3 regions of the Pseudomonas sp. NPDC087598 genome follow, and region 2 is predicted to be linked to each of the others. Evidence: riboswitches for the same ligand, from Rfam matches in the RefSeq annotation. Region 2 holds a riboswitch; each other region holds the start of a gene.
What was found. Region 2 has a riboswitch for cobalamin ahead of cobO (cob(I)yrinic acid a,c-diamide adenosyltransferase). Riboswitches for the same ligand answer to the same signal wherever they lie in the genome.
Positions count from the first base shown of each region.

Region 1 (6,419 bases), on a different contig from region 2:
GAGGTGTGGCGGATCAGTCATAAGGCCGGAACCCGCCCCTTACCGCGTGGTATCAAGCACCAGTCGGCCGTGTAAATGACGACCGAGGCTTTTATCGATGGCCGCTGCCGCGTCACTCAAGGGGTAAGCCTCAACCTCAACGGTCAGGTGGCCCTTGTCGAATAACCCGGCGATCAGCGACAGCTGCCGGCCATCAGAGCGGGTGGCGAAGTGGACCGGTGTAATGCCGTAGTCGTTTGCCAGGGTCATGTTTGGCGCGCTCACGGGGGATACCAGCACACCGTTTCTTTTCAGCACTGCGAACGAGCGCTTCTGCGTTTCACCGCCGACCAGGTCCAGCACCACATCCATGCCGGACACCTGTTCTTCGAAGGCCTGGGCGGTGTAGTCGATGGTGTGGTTGGCACCGAGTGCCTTGAGGTACGCATGATGGTGCGCAGATGCCGTGGCATAGACCTCGGCGCCCAGATATCTGGCGATCTGCACGGCCATACTGCCGACACCACCCGCAGCGGCGTGAATCAACACTTTCTGCCGCCGTTGCACGCCGGCGTGTTCGGTGAGTGCCTGCCACGCTGTCAACGCGCTGGCGGGCACCGCGCCGGCCTGCAACGCACTCAGCGAGCGAGGCTTGAGCGCCAGTTTTTCTACCGGGGCCACCGCTTTGCTCGCATAGCCGCCGACGATGTTGATGAAACCGAATACCTCGTCGCCGAGGCTGAAGCCGGTGACGCCGTCACCCTTGGCGATCACGGTCCCGGCCACTTCAACGCCCGGTGTGAACGGCATTGGCAGCGGGATGAACGCCTGCATGGCACCCGAGAGGATTTTCCAGTCAATCGGATTGACCCCGGCGGCGGCGACCTGAATCAGCACCTCGCCAGCTCCAGCAACCGGATCGGCAACCTCTTCCAGACGCAACGCTGCAGAACCGCCGTACTCGTAAACACGCAAAGCCTTCATCACAATCTCCACTGTTTAACGGGTTGATCAAACGTCTGTTGCCAGGGCTCTCCCCTGGCAACAGCGCGACTCAAGTACGGCGTGCGTCGAGGCTGAAGCGACCGGCACCGAAGGCCACCACCTGCAACAGGCCACCGGCCATGGCGATATTCTTGAAGAAGTGGATGAACTGGTTCTGATCGCCCAGCGCGTTATGGAAAGCCAGGGCAGTCATCACGCTGAACAGCGCCAATACCGCCGCCACGGTGCGAGTGCGATAGCCAGCGATCAGCGCCAGGCCACCGCCGATTTCAACGATGATCGCCACGGCCAACGCCACGGATGGCAGCGGTAGCCCGACGGAGCTGATGTACCCGATCATCATTGCCGGCGCGGCCAGTTTGGAGAAACCGGAGAGGATGAAAATCGCGCTGAGCAGTACACGGCCGATCAACGCGGCCGAGGCTTGAGCGACATCGGCGCGTGACTGTTCAGCGACTTGTGGTTGAGCGGTGTTTGCAGAAATGGTCATCGGTATTTCCTTCAAAAGTTCGGGGGTTCGGCGTGAACCGCCCTGTTGAAGAAAATCTTGCGCTGCAACGACTCATCTGAATAGCTGACTAATTTAGATCATCACGTTCTAAAAAATAGACAAGCTGAGTACGCAGCATTCGGTTATATCTGCGTGACCCACCCCGTCATGTTCGAGGCTGCGACGATGATTTCCGACCCGGGCACACCAACCCTGGACCAACTGCGCGTGTTCCTGACCGTCGTCGACGTCGGCAGTTTTGCCGGGGCCGCGAGGAAGCTGCACCGCGCCACTTCGGTGGTCAGCTATTCGATTGCCAACTTGGAAATGCAGCTCGGCGTGTCGCTGTTCGATCGCCAGACCACCCGCAAACCGCAACTCACCGAGGCCGGCCGCACGGTGCTGGCCGAAGCGCGGACCATCGCCCAAGGCGTGCACGGCTTGCGCGCCAAAGTGAAAGGTTTGCTGCAAGGGCTGGAAGCCGAAGTGCATCTGGTACTCGATGTGATGCTGCCGCCCGAGCGTGTGGTCGACGCGCTGAAATCCTTTCGCGAAGCCTTCCCCACCGTTGCTCTGCACTTGCACATGGAGGCGCTTGGGGCCGTCACGGAGCTGGTCATCAACGGTAACGCCATCGTCGGAGTCAGCGGGCCGATGAACGAAGGCATCGACGGTATCGAGAGAATCGCAGTCGGCAGCGTCGAGCTGATTCCGGTGGCAGATCCCGGGCATCCGTTGGCCTCAAGCGAGTCGAATGCGCCGGGGGCCGGGCGCGAGTTCACTCAACTGGTGCTGTCCGACCGTTCGCGGCTGACCAAGGACCGGGAGTTCGCCGTGCTCAGCAACCGCACCTGGCGGTTGGCGGACCTCGGCGCCAAACACATGCTGCTGCGCGAAGGCATCGGCTGGGGCAACATGCCGGTCCCGATGGTCGAAGAGGACTTGCGCAGCGGTCGTCTGGTACGCCTGCAGTTGCCGGAATACGAGAGCGGCATTTACACCTTCGACGTCATCTATCGCACCGATCTGCCACCCGGCCCGGCGGCGCGGTGGTTGATCGAGCGCTTTGTGCAACAGGGGGCGGCGCAGCAGGCATAGGCCGGTCCGAAAAGTTGACGAACGGTCTGTCGAATGTTCAGATGCCGCCCAGTTTCAGGTGTCCCATGCCGCCGTGCATGGGGTGAAACGGGAAACCGGTAGGTTCTTTTCGAACAAGTCCGGTGCTGCCCCCGCAACGGTATACGCGTGATGTTTTCGACACACCACTGTGGCCAAAAAGCCATGGGAAGGTGAAGGCATCGATACGCGTGAGCCCGGAGACCGGCCTGGAATTTCTGTTTGGCAAAATCCTGCGGTGGGCGGGCATGGGCCGGTATTGGCTGTGCGCGATGCCTTCTCCTGCATGCTCTTCTGCGAAGATCCTTTTCGAGAAGACAATGATTCGACCTTTCAATCCCTCGGCTCCCTCCCTGTTATTCGGTTGCCTGTTCAGCCCGTTTCTGCTGGCCGACGACGCGCCGCTGGAACTCAATCAGCAAATCGTTTCCGCGCCCTCGGTGGAGTCCACCACCGTCGCCGACATGGCGCACTACGGCAGCAAAGTGGAAATCGTCAGCCGCGAGCAGATCGAGCGCGCAGGCCCCGGCGCCGATGTCAGCCGCGTCATGCAGATGTTCATTCCCGGCTTGTACGTCGCACCGAAAAACGGCCCGTTCGACTACGGCACCTACTCCTTGCTGGGCGGGCGCAACGACGACACGCTGATCCTGCTCGACGGCGTGCGACTGAATAACCGTCTCTACGGTGGCCTGTATCTGGACACCCTGCCGGCCAACGCCATCGAGCGCATCGAAGTGCTCAAGGGTGGGCAGAGTCTGTTGTTCGGCACGCAGGCAGTGTCGGGAGTGATCAACATCGTCACCCGCAGCCCGCAGAGCCGCAAAGCTTCCGGCGAAGTCAATCTGGGCCTGGACACCTTCGGCGGCACCACTGAAGACGCCCGGGTCGAGAACATCTTCAGCAATGGTTTCGGCGACCTCGGCTTGCTCGCGTATGTCAGCCACAACGTCTCCGACGGCTACCAGCCGTTTCGCAACCGCGACATGAAAAACGATACCGAGAAGAAGCGCGCCTACGAAGTCACCACGTTCGGCGGCAAGGCCATTCAGTCGTTTGGCGATGACTCGCGGCTGGAGCTGTTCTACCAATACGCCGACGCCAATCTCGACTTCGCCCGCCCGGTCAACGATCACAAGACCACCAACGACCGCGTGCAACAGATCGCCACAGCGACCTTCGAACAGAACCTCAATGAGCGCCTGAGTTACTTCGTCAAAGGTCATATCAACGACTGGGACACGCGCTACACGCGCATCAACAACGTCGACGGTGGCGGCACCAAAGTCATCAACCACAACGACTACTGGGGTTTCACCGATTGGGGTGTGCAGGCCGAGGGCAAAGCAGAATTGCCCGGTGGTCATGTGCTGATTGTCGGTACCGACAACCAATGGTTCAAGGGCCAGGACGATGTGCTGATCATCGACAATGACAAGGCCGAAGCCCACGCGATCTATACGCAACTGCGTCCGCAGATTGACGCCCTGCCCGATTGGCACCCGAGCATCGGCATTCGTCACGAAGCCATGGCCGGCGGTGATAGCGCCACTGTCGGCATGCTCACCTCGCTTTATGACCTCAACGAAAACTGGTCCCTGCGCGGCCAGTACGGCAGTGCCTACAAACTGCCGAACGCCGAGCAATTGTTCGTCAATGAACCGGGCGACGAGATCGGCAACCGCAACCTCAAACCGGAGAAAAGCCGCAACGCCGAACTGGGTCTCGATTACAAAGGCCTGCTGCTCGACCGCGAATTCAGCGCCAGCGTCACCCTGTTCAAACGCAAGATCGACGACCTGATCACCCTCGACGACATCCAGTGGGTCAACGGCGAAGGGCAGATCCGCATGCGCGGTCTCGAGGCTGACGCGAAACTCGCGCTCAACGATCAATGGAGTGTGCAGGCCGACATGACCCGCAACCTCACCGAGTCGCGCACCGGTGTGACGATCAATGACATCCCGAGCTTCTTCGCCCGCTCACGCATCGGTTTTGAGTCGGAGAATCGTTTGTGGGGTGCCGGCGGCGCGATCCGTTATATCCGCGACGTGACCAGCTCGAAACAGGTTGAATACGGGCATTACTCGGTGGTGGATGCCGACGCTTACCGCTACCTCGACAACGCCCACCAGCATCGCCTGAGCCTGCTGGTGGAAAACCTGTTCGACCGCGACTACGTCACCAGTCGCTCGAACAACGTCGACAACCTCGGACGGCCGTTCACCTCCGAAGTCCGCTACACGTACACCTTCTGATGACGAACTCCATCAGCCACGACGGCATCGACACCCATCCGGACTGGTCGCACGTCCCCGAACATGCGCGTCACGTGTTCCTCTGCACCGGCCCACGCTGCACCCAGCGCGGCGCCTTGCAGTTATGGAAAACCCTGCGCCGGCATTTGCTGGCGCATGACCGCATCGAAACCCCGGGCGGGGTGTTGCTGACGCGCACGCACTGTCAGTTCCCGTGCAATCTGGGGCCGATTCTCACGGTGTACCCGGAGACGTGCTGGTATGGCGTGCACAGCAACGAAGACGTGCAACGGCTGGTCGAAGGGCATCTGGTCGGTGGCGAGGTCGTCGTCGATTTGCTGATCAAGGCGCGCACATGAGGGCGTCGTGGCTACTGGCGAGCGCCCTGCTCTGCTCTACTGCTGCGGGTGCCGACAGCTTGCGAAATTGCAGCGAGACCTGGAACACCGCGCAATCACCGCCGTCGCGCATTGTTGCGCTCAATCAGCACGCCGCTGACCTGTTGCTCGCCCTCGATGCCGGCCCGACGCTGGTGGGCGTGGCGTATCTGGACGATACCCATGCCGGGGATGGCAACGCCGAGTATTTCGGTGTCCCGGTGATTGCGCAGCGATACCCGTCCAGCGAAGTGCTCTATGCGCAGAAGCCGGATCTGGTGGTCGGCGGGTTTGCCACGGCGTTCGGCGACGGCGTGACCTCGCGCTCGGGTCTGGCGCGCAACGGGGTCGGTTCCTACTTACTGGAAGCGGCCTGCGCGGGGCATTCGCTGGATTACTTCGAACACGTGCGCCACGACCTGCACACCCTCGGCACGCTGCTGCACAAACCGCAAAAAGCCCAACAACTCAGCGCCGCCATGGATGCCGACCTGGCCCGTGCAAGTGCCCTGATCGGCGCCGAAAAACCGTTGTCGGTGTTCTATCTCGACAGCGAGGTCAACGGCCTCGACTCGGAGGGTGGCCGCGGGTTCGTGACTACGCTGCTCGCCGCTGCCGGCGCGCGCAATCTGTTCGCCGGGATCAATCAGTATCGAGTGACCGTGAGCCGCGAAACCCTGCTGCTCGGCGAGCCCGATGTCATCCTGCTGGCCGATGCCGAATGGTCACCTGCCTGGCGCAAACGTCAGTTGCTGAAGAACGACCCGGTGTTATCGCGCCTGCGTGCCGTGCGCGAAAACCGCATGATCGACATTCCTTTCACTCATTTGCTGCCGACGCTCAACAGCGGTGCCGTCGCGCTGCATCTGGCCCGACAACTCAAGGCACTCAACGAAAATTAAATGAACCCGCCGCACCACACGCCACCTAAGAAAAACCATCAGGAGGTAGCCAATGCAAATCGAAACCGTGTGGATCGTACTGGCGGCAGTTCTTCTAGTTATCGAACTGTGGGCCATCAATCGGGTGCGTAAAAGCGAGGGGAAATCGAACAACAAAGGGGTGTGGATTGTACTGATCGTGTTTGTGCCGCTGTTCGGGCTGATCGCCTGGGCAATCGCAGGGCCGAAACACATCAGCCAGAACACGGCGTCGCATTCCGGGCGCTAACCGAACAACAGCGCGCCGGCTTCA
Region 1 covers NZ_JBIUWQ010000041.1:21,330-27,748, forward strand. The annotation lists gene ACIOWE_RS20635 (NADP-dependent oxidoreductase) at 40-963, opposite strand; gene ACIOWE_RS20640 (DoxX family protein) at 1,034-1,474, opposite strand; gene ACIOWE_RS20645 (LysR family transcriptional regulator) at 1,661-2,572, shown strand; cobalamin riboswitch at 2,612-2,818, shown strand; gene ACIOWE_RS20650 (TonB-dependent receptor plug domain-containing protein) at 2,911-4,848, shown strand; gene ACIOWE_RS20655 ((2Fe-2S) ferredoxin domain-containing protein) at 4,848-5,207, shown strand; gene ACIOWE_RS20660 (ABC transporter substrate-binding protein) at 5,204-6,127, shown strand; gene ACIOWE_RS20665 (PLD nuclease N-terminal domain-containing protein) at 6,180-6,395, shown strand; gene ACIOWE_RS20670 (DNA methylase) at 6,392-6,419, opposite strand, start outside.
Region 1: another riboswitch for cobalamin. It lies ahead of ACIOWE_RS20650 (TonB-dependent receptor plug domain-containing protein); the one in region 2 lies ahead of cobO (cob(I)yrinic acid a,c-diamide adenosyltransferase).

Region 2 (6,419 bases):
GCACTCGTCACCCTGTTGTACGGTTGCGCTGCTCATTCTCCAGTTCAAGAGCAGCCTCAACAGGTTAAAAATTCTGCCACTGCCCAGTCTTCCGTTATTTACCAGGAAGAGCTGGACACCGAAAAAGAACTGTCGGACTTCAACGGCAACAAGCCTTACCAGCTTCCAGTTCTGGCCGACAGTATCCTCGAACGCGGCATGTCCCTGATCGGTACCCGTTACCGTTTCGGTGGTACTTCTGAAGCCGGTTTCGATTGCAGCGGTTTTATCGGTTACCTGTTCCGCGAAGAAGCCGGCATGAACCTGCCACGCTCCACTCGCGAAATGATCAACGTTGACGCGCCGCTGGTATCGCGCAGCAACCTCGAGCCGGGCGATCTGCTGTTCTTCGCCACCAACGGTCGTCGCGGTCGTGTCAGCCACGCCGGGATCTACCTGGGCGACAACCAGTTCATCCACTCCAGCAGTCGTCGCAGCGGCGGTGTTCGCATCGACAGCCTGGGTGACAGCTACTGGAGCAAGACCTTCATCGAAGCCAAGCGTGCACTCGCCATGGCCCCGACCGTGGTCACCGCTCGCAAGTAATTCCCCCGTTGTCGCCACGTCCGTGGCGACAAAACGGTTTCCGGCAACGGAGTAGACCTAGACTTTACAAGGTGAAGTTAAAGTCTTACTTGAAGTTTGCCGCGTAGCCGCTAGAATCCTGAATCTATATTGATGGCAAACCGCCTGCGTGCTGCGCAGGCGGTTTTGTTTTCTGTCCATCCGGCAGAGAAAGCCGCAGCCAGATCAGGATGTTCTGCTTATGACCATGTCGGCCCGCCTCGCATTGATCTTCTTCGCAGCGCTGCTCAGCGCCTGTGCCAGCCGTACACCGCCGCCTGCGCCTGTGGTTCGCGCGCCGGTCGTGTTCGGCCCCTCGCAATCTTTCTCGCCGGCTGCTGAAGACGTGCTGTTCCGCGCGCTTGGCCTGGTGGGTACGCCTTATCGCTGGGGTGGCAACACGCCGGATTCAGGGTTTGATTGCAGCGGACTCATCGGTTTTGTCTACCGTGATGCCGCAGGTATCTCTCTGCCGCGTTCCACTCGCGAGCTGATCGTGATGCAGGCGCCGAATGTCGGTAAGGAAGGCTTGCAGACGGGAGATCTGATTTTCTTCGCCACCAATGGCGGCTCGCAGGTCAGTCATGCGGGGATTTACGTCGGAGAAGGGCGCTTCGTGCATGCGCCGGCCACTGGCGGCACGGTGAAGCTGGACAGCTTGTCGAAGGCGTATTGGCAGAAGGCTTATCTGAGTGCGAAACGGGTGTTGCAGCCTGAGCATCTGGCGCATAACCCGTAAGAAAAATCGCAGCAATCTTAATGTGGGAGCGAGCCTGCTCGCGAAAACGGTGTATCAGTCAACTCGATGGAGGCTGACACACCGCATTCGCGAGCAGGCTCGCTCCCACAGTTGTTTCAGGTCAAATTCAATATCACTTCGTGGCAGACACCCGCCACACCTTGTTCCCCACGTCATCCGCCACCAGCAAACCACCTTGCTGGTCGATCACCACGCCCACCGGGCGGCCCAGCGCATTCTCGTCCTTGTCGAGGAAACCGGTCAGCACATCCACCGGTGCGCCGTTCGGCTTGCCGCCGGTAAACGGCACGAAAATCACTTTATAACCACTGTGCGGCTTGCGGTTCCAGGAGCCGTGCTGGCTAATGAACGCGCCTTCCTTGAACTGCGCCGGCAGCGTGTTGCCCTCGGCGAAGGTCAGGCCCAGCGAAGCAGTGTGCGGGCCGACCGCGTAATCCGGGGCAATGGCTTTGGCGACCAGGTCGAGGTTCTGCGGATTCACCCGCACATCAACATGCTGCCCGTAATAGCTGAACGGCCAGCCATAAAATCCACCGTCCTTGACCGAGGTGATGTAGTCCGGCACCAGGTCGCTGCCGATCTCGTCACGCTCGTTGACCGCCGTCCACAGCGCGCCGCTGGTGGGTTCCCAGGCCAGGCCGTTGGGATTGCGAATGCCCGAGGCGAAGATGCGGTGATTGCCGGTCGCCCGGTCGACTTCCCAGATCGCCGCGCGACCTTCCTCTTTATCCAGGCCGTTTTCGCCGACGTTGCTGTTCGAGCCGACTGTGACGTATAGCTTGTTGCCGTCCTTGCTGGCGATAACGTTCTTGGTCCAGTGATGATTCAGCGTGCCGCCGGGCAGGTCCGTCACCTTGATCGGTTGCGACTTGATTTCGGTCGCGCCGGGTTCGTAATGGAAGCGCAGCAGGCGATCGGTATCCGCCACATACAGATCATTGCCGACCAGGGTCATGCCAAACGGCGAATTGAGGTTCTGCAGGAACACCGTACGCGTCTCGGCGACACCGTCATGATCGGCATCACGCAGCAGAGTGATGCGATTCGGGCTCGGTACGCCGGCGCCAGCCTTGCCCATGACTTTCTTCATCACCCAGCCACGAATGCCGCTGCTGTCGTCAGGTTTCGGCGGGGCATTGGTTTCTGCCACCAGCACATCACCATTGGGCAACACGTAGAGCCAGCGTGGATGATCAAGGCCTTCGGCGAACGCAGCGACCTGGGTGCCTGCCGCTGCGGTCGGTTTGCCGCCCTCGGGCCAGCCGATCGCCGGGGCAATATTCACTGTCGGGATCAGGGTCTTGTTCGGTTCAGGCAATTTCGGTGACGGGCCGGTGCCGTCGGAAACTTGCAGGCTGGAGGATTCACCACAGGCGGCGAGCCCTCCGGCGAGGGCGATGACAAAAGCGAGCTGGGACTTGCGCATTACTGATCTTCCCTATGAATGCATTCCTAATCATAGAGGAGCGCGCAAGCCCGATGGTTCAACTGCTCAACTGCGGGCCTCTTTGAACAGCACGGCAATGCCCGGGTGATAGTTGCCGGCTTCGTTGCGCAACTTGCGGTAGGCGTAGGGGAAATACCAGGCGACGGCGCAGGTGTGTTCTTTTTGCAGGTCGTCGACCATGTCTTGCAGCTCTTCGGGGCTGGCGCTGTGCTGGGCTTTTTGCGGGGCGACAAACAGGCAGCCGAGTTTGAGGTCGCTGGCAAAGCTGATGCGTCTGGCGTCGCTGGTGATCTCCTGCAATGCTTGGGTCAGGTTGAGGTTGTTGACCCGTGGCCAGCGTTGCGTGGCCTGGATGTAAGCGCGGTCATCGCTGCCTGCGAGGAACAGGTCGGCGCGGGCATTGCGCTCGCCTTCTTCGTTTTGCTTGCGGGTGGCCGTCTGTTCCAGCGTCACCAGCTCGGCCATCCATGCCGCTGCCGAGAGCAAGCCGAGATTGGCTTTCTCGTCATGCCAGTAAGGCGTGTCGCTGTCGCCGCGCACGGCGTTGTAGCGGTCGATACAGTCAAACCAGCGTTCAAGCACCGGGCGCAGGAATTCCAGGCGCGGATTGCTGATGATCATGCCTTGCATCGTAATCATCCTTATTGTTGTGATGGCTTTTTCGAGAAAAGCATGGCTCTTTGATATCACTTGTTTCAGCATGGCACAAGATTGGCGCCAGATAATTGATCGACGGCAGTTATTCGCTCGACGGCCCCCTCTTTAATTGACGCTCCACCCCCAACCCTCTAACCTTCGCGGCTTGTTTCAGGTGCTCTGTGACCTGCGTCGACAGAGTGAAACAGGGAAGCCGGTGAGGGTTGTCTTCGCGCGAAGAACCACTACGATCCCGGCGCTGCCCCCGCAACGGTAAATGAGTAAAAGCTGCGCCTTGAGCCACTGCCTCGAAAGAAGCGGGAAGGCGCGCAGCCAGGCCTTGCGCCGCTCATGAGCCCGGAGACCGGCCTGATCCATCCAGCGGCATCACGGTGGGCGATGCCAGGCTTTTTGCCGTCTATTCTTGTGCCTGCCCGCCGTTATCCAGCCTCAACGGAGAGCTCCCCCATGACTGATTCCCCCGAGCGTGACGAACGCCATCTGGCGCGTATGCAACGCAAAAAAGCCGTCATCGACGAACGCATCGCCAACTCGCCTGACGAATGCGGCCTGGTGTTGGTGCTGACCGGCAATGGCAAAGGCAAAAGCAGCTCGGCGTTCGGCATGCTCGCCCGCGCCATGGGCCACGGCATGCAGTGCGGCGTGGTGCAGTTCATCAAGGGCCGTAACAGCACCGGTGAAGAACTGTTCTTCCGTCGCTTCCCCGAGCAAGTGCGTTTCCATGTGATGGGCGAAGGTTTCACCTGGGAAACCCAGGACCGTCAGCGCGACATCGCCGCCGCCGAAGCCGCTTGGGCCGTCTCCCGCGAACTGCTGCGCGATCCCTCGATCGGTCTGGTGGTGCTCGATGAACTGAACATCGCCCTCAAGCACGGCTACCTCGATCTTGATCAGGTGCTCAGCGACTTGCAGGCGCGTCCGCCGATGCAGCACGTAATCGTCACCGGTCGTGCGGCCAAACCGGAAATGATCGAGATGGGCGACACGGTCACCGAAATGGGCATGCTCAAACACGCCTTCCAGGCCGGCATCAAAGCGCAGAAAGGCGTCGAACTTTGAATCAACCACGTCACTGCCCGGCGGTCCTTATCGCCGCACCGGCCTCCGGTCAGGGCAAGACCACCGTCACCGCTGCGTTGGCCCGTTTGCATCGCAATCAGGGGCGCAAGGTTCGCGTGTTCAAATGCGGACCGGATTTTCTCGACCCGATGATTCTTGAGCGCGCCAGCGGTGCGCCGGTCTATCAATTGGACATGTGGATGGTCGGCGAGCAGGAAAGCCGTCGCCTGTTGTGGGAAGCCGCAGCCGATGCCGACCTGATTCTGATCGAAGGCGTGATGGGATTGTTTGACGGCACGCCCTCGAGCGCCGATCTGGCGCGGCATTTTGGCGTGCCGGTACTCGGGGTGATCGACGGCACGGCTATGGCTCAGACGTTCGGTGCATTGGCATTGGGTCTGGCACGCTATCAGCCGGACTTGCCGTTTGCCGGCGTCCTGGCCAATCGCGTCGGCACCTTGCGCCATGCGCAATTGCTCGAAGGCAGCCTCACCGAAGGTTTGCGCTGGTACGGCGCGTTGTCCCGCGAGACCGGGATCGAGCTGCCGAGCCGCCACCTCGGCCTCGTGCAAGCCAGCGAACTGAATGACCTCGACATGCGCCTCGACGCGGCCGCCGCAGCCCTCGCCAGCAGTTGTGAGGTAGCGCTGCCACCGGCCGTGGAGTTCGCCGCGCCTGACGTAATCGCCGCCGAGCCGTTGCTCAACGGCGTGCGAATTGCCGTTGCCCGTGATGAGGCGTTTGCCTTCACTTATGGCGCGAGCCTCGATCTGTTGCGCGCGATGGGGGCTGAGTTGAGCTTCTTCTCGCCAATCCGCGATACACAATTGCCCGAGGCGGACAGTTTGTATCTGCCCGGTGGTTATCCGGAGTTGCATCACGTTGCGCTGTCGCAGAACACCGCGATGCTCGACGCGATCCGAGCGCATCACGCCGCTGGCAATCCGTTACTCGCCGAGTGTGGCGGCATGCTTTACCTGCTCGATTCCCTGACCGACGTTGAAGGCACTCGTGCTGAACTGGTCGGTTTGCTGGCGGGCGATGCGGTAATGCAAAAGCGTCTCGCGGCGTTGGCGCTGCAAGCGGTGGAGCTGCCGGAAGGTTCGTTGCGTGGCCACACGTATCACCATTCCCTGACAACCACTGAACTGACGCCGATTGCCCGTGGCCTGAGCCCGAATGGCGGGCGCGGGGCGGAGGCGGTCTATCGGGAAGGGCGGATGACGGCTTCTTACGTGCACTTTTATTTCCCGTCGAATCCTGCGGCTGTTGCTGCACTGTTTCTGCCCGACCTTGAGGCCGCCATCGCGAGCAGGCTCACTCCTACAGTGGACGGTGTGCAGTCTGAAGAAATGCGATCTCCTGTAGGAGCGAGCCTGCTCGCGAAGGGGCCATGACCGACAACGCATTCACCGAAACCGAGCGCGCAGCGGTTTATAGAGCCATCGCCGAACGCCGCGACATGCGCCACTTCACTGGCGGCACCGTCGAGCCCGAACTGCTGCGCCGTTTGCTCGAAGCCGCCCATCAGGCGCCGAGCGTCGGCCTGATGCAGCCCTGGCGCTTCATCCGCATCAGCGATCGCAACCTGCGCCAGCAGATCCAGCATCTGGTGGAAGAAGAGCGCGTGCGCACTGCCGAAGCCTTGGGCGAGCGCAGCGACGAGTTCATGAAACTCAAGGTCGAAGGCATCAACGATTGCGCCGAAGTGCTGGTTGCCGCGCTGATGGATGATCGCGAAAAGCACATTTTCGGTCGCCGCACGCTGCCGGAAATGGACATGGCCTCGTTGTCCTGTGCGATTCAAAACCTCTGGCTGGCCTCACGCGCTGAAGGCCTGGGCATGGGCTGGGTCTCGCTGTTCGAGCCGCAGGCACTCGCCGATCTGCTGAA
Region 2 covers NZ_JBIUWQ010000044.1:18,123-24,541, forward strand. The annotation lists gene ACIOWE_RS21485 (C40 family peptidase) at 1-585, shown strand, start outside; gene ACIOWE_RS21490 (C40 family peptidase) at 806-1,342, shown strand; gene ACIOWE_RS21495 (PQQ-dependent sugar dehydrogenase) at 1,476-2,789, opposite strand; gene ACIOWE_RS21500 (hypothetical protein) at 2,856-3,440, opposite strand; cobalamin riboswitch at 3,603-3,834, shown strand; gene cobO (cob(I)yrinic acid a,c-diamide adenosyltransferase) at 3,915-4,526, shown strand; gene ACIOWE_RS21510 (cobyrinate a,c-diamide synthase) at 4,523-5,923, shown strand; gene bluB (5,6-dimethylbenzimidazole synthase) at 5,920-6,419, shown strand, end outside.

Region 3 (6,419 bases), on a different contig from region 2:
TTGTTACCATTGCTGTTTTTTTGCTTGTGCCTGTACATGCTTTATTCAAGCGTGACGGTAGTCGGGTGGGGCGCGTTTCTGGGGATTGCGGTGTTGCTGGTGGGGGCGGTGCTTTTGACCGGGTTGAGCCGCGTGGCGTCGACGCCTCGGCAGGCTCTCGAGCAGACTGCGGACTAGAACGACACCTGCGCCGGCTGCGACAAGCGCAACACCGAAAGATCCCCGGTAATACGTTTATACGCCAGGCGAATCGCCTCGATACTCCCCTCATTCTTCGCACTGTTCTCATGCAAAATCACAATGACCTTGGTGCTCAGTCGCTCAGGCTCTTTCGCCCCATGATCTTTCCACTGTCCATACGCATCGAGAACAGTAAAGCCATCGGGAAACCGCGACGTAACTTCCTTGTCGAGAAACTCACGCCAGCGCGCCGGGCTGACCGCGCCTTCCTTGCCATCCAGCGAGCCGACCGAAAAGTACAACTCGGTACGCGTCCATTGCGCCTGCGCCGGGCGCGTCGCGTCTCCCTGCAAGGTCGAACTGGCGGGATCTTTGGTGTGCACGGAAACAGGAGAGGGGCTGGCACAACCGGCGACCGCCACAAACAGTGCCGCCAGTAATAGACGTTGAGGCATGGAATTTCCTTATTGTTGACAGTAGTTGGCAAGTATAAGGGGGCAGATTAATAGCGAGAAAAGACTAAAAAGTGGGTTGAAGCTCTATTTGTGGAATATGCGAAGTGTGGTCAATTAGTTCTACTTCGAATAGCTGTTTACCAAGCGAGGCGGGCGCACCTGAAGTTTCATGCGCCGGCCAGACATCAGCGGAATGCGTTGAGCAGGAAATCGCGCACGTACAACAGGCTGGGGCTCTTGATCACGCTTTTGCGCCACACCAGATACAGCGCGTTGACCGGCGCTTCGCTCGGCAACGTCGGCGAAATCAAGCGACCGTCAGCGATGGCGTCGGCGCATTGGTAATCCGGCAGGACGCTCCAGCCGTGGCCGCCGAGCACCAGGTCCATGATGATTCGCAGATCAGGAATGGTCAGCGCTGCCTGCAACTGTGGCGCGACCTGAAACATCGTCGTCCACAAGGGTCGTACCAGCGCCAGATCTTCGTCAAAGGCAATCAGCGGCACCTGCCTGAGTTGTTCTTCGCCGGGCTGTTGCCCGAGGCGTTCCAGCAGACTCGGTGCGTACACCAGCAACATGCGCTCGGTGAGCAGATGTGCGTAGCCGTGGGAGTGTTCGTCGGGCATCGAGGCGGTGATCGCGAAATCGATCTGAGTAGCTTCTAGCATCTCGTAGATGCGCGTTTTGGTGCCGGTGTGAAAGCGCAAGGTGAAACCTTCGTCCAGCAACGGCGCGAGGCGGGCGGCGACTTGTGCGTGGAAAAAGTCCGGAGGACCGACCAGATGCACCGTGCCACCCTTGATCAGGCCCGGGCGTAGCGAGGCGATCTTGCTTTCCAGACCATCGAGAAACGGCGCCACGGAACGCGCCAGTTCGTCCGCCGCTTCAGTCGGCTCGACACCGCGTGGCAAGCGCCGGAACAGCGGCTTGCCAACCAGCGCTTCGACCGCCTGAATGTGCATCGATGCTGCCGGTTGAGTGATGCCCAAGTGTTCCGCAGCCTTGGAAAACGACTTGGCACGGTACGCTTCGAGGAACGTTCGCAGGTGGGTGAGGTGGCTCATGGTGCTCCGGCGCCCAAAGGGTGAAGGTTGCTTTTACCACTGTGCCTGCCGGAACGGAACGCCATGGCGGCGTTCCGTGCGCTGAGGGCTTATAGAGTCTCAGCCGCCCGATAGCGTGGTGTTGCGGCCATCTGACTCAATACCAGCAACAAGCCCAGCGCCGAAACCGCTGCACCGGTGAGTCCGACGAAGCTCAGACCAACCTGACTGATCGTGACGGCGCCCAGCACCGATCCCAACGCGATCCCGGAATTGAATCCGGCAATATTCAAACCTGCCGCGACCCCATGAGCGTGCGGCGCATGACGCTCGGCAACCCCGATCAAACGCGCCTGCAACGCCGGCACTGCGGCGAAGCTGAACATACCCAGCAGGGCGACCAGCACGCCCATCATCAACGCTGAACCGGAGAATGCCCACATGCCCGCCGTCACCACCACAATGCCGGCGATCAATGCAGCGCTGGCGCGGTCGACGCCCCAGGCATCCGTCAGTTTGCCGCCGAGCACATTGCCGATAGCCGCCATCACGCCATACAACAACATGAACACGCCGACGGTGGCGGCGGTGGTGCCGGTCACCTCGGTGAGCACCGGTGCGATGTAGGTGTAGGCGACGAAGGAACCGGCATAACCCAGCACCGTGACCAGTGCGCCGGCCAACAGCTTGCCGTTGAGCAACGCCTTCAGACTGTGCAACGCCGAGCCGCTGTCGGCAGCGGTTGGCAGCGGATCACGCATGCCGAACAGCAAACCGAAGAAGCCAATCGCACCGAACACCGCAATCGCCGCCAACACCAGACGCCACGACATCACGCCGCCGAGATAGGTACTGATCGGCACGCCAATAGCCATGGCCAAGGTAAAACCACCGAACACCACCGCCACCGCACTACCGGCGCGCCCGGGACCAGCCAAGCGCGCCGCCGTACTCGAAGCCACTGCCAGAAACAGACCATGCCCCATGCCGGCGATGAATCGCGCCACCAGCATCAGCGTCAACGTCGTCGAAAACGCCGCCGCGAGGCTACCGACGCTGAACACCAGCGCCGTGGCGAGCATCACGTTCTTGCGTGACCAGCGGGCGGTCAATGCACTGAACAACGGCGCCGACAGCGTGGCGCCCAAGGCATACGCGGTGATGGTCGCCCCGGTGGCTTCGACGTCGACGCCGAGACTGCGGGCCATGACGTCGGTTAAACCAATCGGCACGAATTCGGCCAAACCCAGAGCGAAAGCGCTGAGGGTGAAGATGTAAATGACAAAGGGCATGTGAGCCTCTCTCGGAAGGGGAAGATGGCGAGAGGCTAGAGAGCAATGATCTATAAATGAAATTGGTTATTCGGTGTATGGGTATAAATCTATTTATGACAACCCCCTGTAGGAGCTGCGGCACGCTGCGTTCTTTTGATCTGCTTTGGCTTTTGCCCTTTAGCCCCTTCGGCAGGCCGAGTGAAGGTGTTCATCCGGGGGTTAGGCGCGCAGCGCCGTTTGGCGAAGCCAAACACATCGAGAGGAGGTGCAGCGCAGCAAACCGTAGGCGATGCCCCCGGATGGACACCGTAGCGAGGGAACACTGAGCCCAAGCGAAGTGCCGTACGCCGGGGGCCAAGCCTTTTGCTTACTTTTCGGCGTCTGGAAAAGTGAGTCGCTGTAAGAGCGAAACCGCCAGAGGCAACACCCGCAGCAACGGATATGCACGCAAAACGAAAAACCCGAAACCCAATCCCATTGACCCTAAACCACACCATGCGTAGCCTTGCACCTTCGAGGTTCTCCGGCAAAAACCGGAGCTAAGAAGGGAACGCGGTCCAAGCCGCGGCTGCCCCCGCAACTGTGAACGGTGAAATTCACTGCCACGCCACTGCCAGCTCAACCCATGAGCCAGCGGGAAGGCGCAGCGAATGCCAGGCTCAAGGCCTGAACACCGTCAGCCAGGAGACCTGCCTCGTCACAGATTTCTCACTACAACCGGGCGGGGTGATCCGGTGGCGAATTCTTCCGCGCGCAGCTGCGCCGCGGATCTCGTCCCGTTTGCCCGCCACCTTGCCAAAGGGCATCCGATGAAAACACTGGCCAAACTCCCCGTCACCATCGTCACCGGCTTCCTCGGCTCGGGCAAAACCACACTGCTGCGACACATGCTCGACAACGCTCAGGGCCGGCGTATCGCGGTGATCGTCAACGAGTTCGGCGAGTTGGGCATCGACGGTGAAATCCTCAAGCAATGCACCATCGGCTGCACCGAAGAAGAAGCCACCGGCCGCGTTTACGAACTGGCCAACGGCTGCCTGTGCTGCACCGTTCAAGAAGAATTCTTCCCGGTGATGCGCGAATTGGTTGCCCGTCGCGCCGACCTCGATCACATCCTCATCGAAACCTCCGGCCTGGCCCTGCCAAAACCGCTGGTTCAGGCCTTCCAGTGGCCGGAAATTCGTAGCGCCTGCACCGTCGACGCGGTGATCACTGTGGTCGACAGCCCGGCCGTGGCCGCCGGCACCTTTGCCGCGTTCCCGGATCAGGTCGATGCCCAGCGCAAACTCGATCCGAACCTGGATCACGAATCGCCGCTGCACGAACTGTTCGCCGATCAACTGGCCAGCGCCGACCTGGTGATTCTCAACAAGGCCGACCAGACCAGCCCGGAAGATCTGGCTCGCGTACGCGCCGAAGTCGCCGAAGAACTGCCGCCAGCGGTGAAGATCATCGAAGCCAGCAACGGTCGTCTGCCGCTGGACGTGCTGATCGGCCTCGGCGCCGGTTCGGAAGAACACATCGATAGCCGCCACAGCCATCACGACCATCACCACGGTGAAGGCGATGACGATCACGACGACCACGATCACGACGCCTTCGATTCGATTTCCATCGAACTGCCGCAAGCCGACGAAAGCCTGTTGCTCGACGCGCTGACGCAACTGGTGGTCAAGCACGGCATCCTGCGTGTGAAGGGTTTCGCGGCCATCCCGAACAAGCCGATGCGCCTGCTGATTCAAGGCGTGGGTACGCGTTTCGACAAGCATTTCGACCGTCAGTGGGGCGCCGATGAAGCGCGTGTCACGCGTCTGGTATTGATCGGTCAGGAACTCGACGCGGCGCAACTTGAAGCGCAACTGCGCGCCGCGCTCAGCGTTTAAGCCATGCACCTGCTCAGGACCCAGCCCGGCGGTTTCGTGTCGGATGACAACATTGCCGACCTTGGACAAACCCCCGCCGAGCTGGTGATCCTGTGCAGCGGCGACTCCAGTCTGGCGCTGCTCGCCGAGGCCGCGCAGCAGTTGCCCGAGGATTATCCGAGCCTGCGTCTGGCCAACCCGATGCAGGTGCAGAATCATGCTTCGGTCGATTTGTACGTCGATGAAGTGCTGCGTCATGCCAAGGTCATTCTGATTTCGCTGCACGGCGGCATTGCTTATTGGCGCTACGGCGTCGAGCGTTTGATCGAGCTGTCCGAGCGCGGTGTGCAAGTGATTCTGGTGCCGGGTGATGATCGCCCCGATCCGGAACTCAGCGACTTGAGTACCGTCGGCGCCGAGGAACGCGACCGGCTCTGGCAGTTCCTGCGTCAGGGCGGCATGGGCAATGCGCTGGATTTCTTCCGTTGTCTGGCCAGTCGTTGGCTTGCTCGCGATTACGTTTGGGGCGAGCCGCAGACCCTGCCACGCACAGCGATTTACCACCCCGATAAAAACACCGCGGCACTGCGCGACTGGCAAGCCGATTGGCTGCCGGATCAACCGGTCGCGGCGGTGTTGTTTTACCGTTCACACCTGCAAGCGGCGAACACGGCGTTCATCGATGTTTTCTGCCAGCGCCTGCAAGCGGCGGGGCTTAATCCGTTGCCGATTGCCGTGGCCAGCCTGAAAGAGCCCGGCTGTCTGGCAGTCGTCGAAGATTGGCTGGATGAGGTCGAGGCGGGGGTGATTCTCAACACCACCGGTTTCGCCCAATCCAGCCCTGAAGCCCCGCACTTACGGCCGTTTCGTCGCAATATTCCGGTGATCCAGGCCATCTGCGCCCAAGACAACGAACCCGGCTGGCGTGACAGCGAGCAGGGCCTCGGCCCACGGGATCTGGCGATGCACATTGCCCTGCCGGAACTCGACGGGCGCATCATCAGCCGCCCGATCAGCTTCAAGGATCTGGCCTGGCGCAGTGAGCGCAGTCAGTCCGACGTGGTCTGTTATCGCGCGCAACCCGAGCGCATGGATTTCGTCGCCGAACTGGCGCGACGCTGGATCGATCTGGCGCGCGTGCCGAATGCCGAGAAACGCATTGCGCTGATTCTCGCCAACTACCCGACTCGCGACGGGCGCATCGGCAACGGTGTCGGTCTGGATACGCCGGCGGCGGCGCTGAACATCCTGCGCGCCTTGCAGGCCGAGGGTTATCCGCTCACTGCGCAACTGCCGGACAGCGGCACCGAACTGATCCAGCAGTTGCTCGGCGGCGTCAGCAATGACCTCGACACGATTGATTTGCGTCCGTGCCAGCAAAGCCTGGCGATGGACGCTTACCTGACGATGTTCAGCGCGTTGCCTGAAGCCAATCGAGCTGCCGTGATCGAACGTTGGGGCACGCCGCAAAACGATCCGATGTGCCGCGATGGGCGCATGATGATCGCCGGTCTGCGCTTTGGCCTGACCTTCGTCGGCATTCAGCCGGCGCGTGGTTATCAGGTCGACGCGAGCGCGGTGTATCACGACCCGGATCTGGTGCCA
Region 3 covers NZ_JBIUWQ010000007.1:84,809-91,227, reverse strand. The annotation lists gene ACIOWE_RS06325 (APC family permease) at 1-177, shown strand, start outside; gene ACIOWE_RS06320 (DUF3574 domain-containing protein) at 174-635, opposite strand; gene ACIOWE_RS06315 (LysR family transcriptional regulator) at 821-1,699, opposite strand; gene ACIOWE_RS06310 (MFS transporter) at 1,789-2,970, opposite strand; cobalamin riboswitch at 3,452-3,664, shown strand; gene cobW (cobalamin biosynthesis protein CobW) at 3,762-4,835, shown strand; gene cobN (cobaltochelatase subunit CobN) at 4,839-6,419, shown strand, end outside.
Region 3: another riboswitch for cobalamin. It lies ahead of cobW (cobalamin biosynthesis protein CobW); the one in region 2 lies ahead of cobO (cob(I)yrinic acid a,c-diamide adenosyltransferase).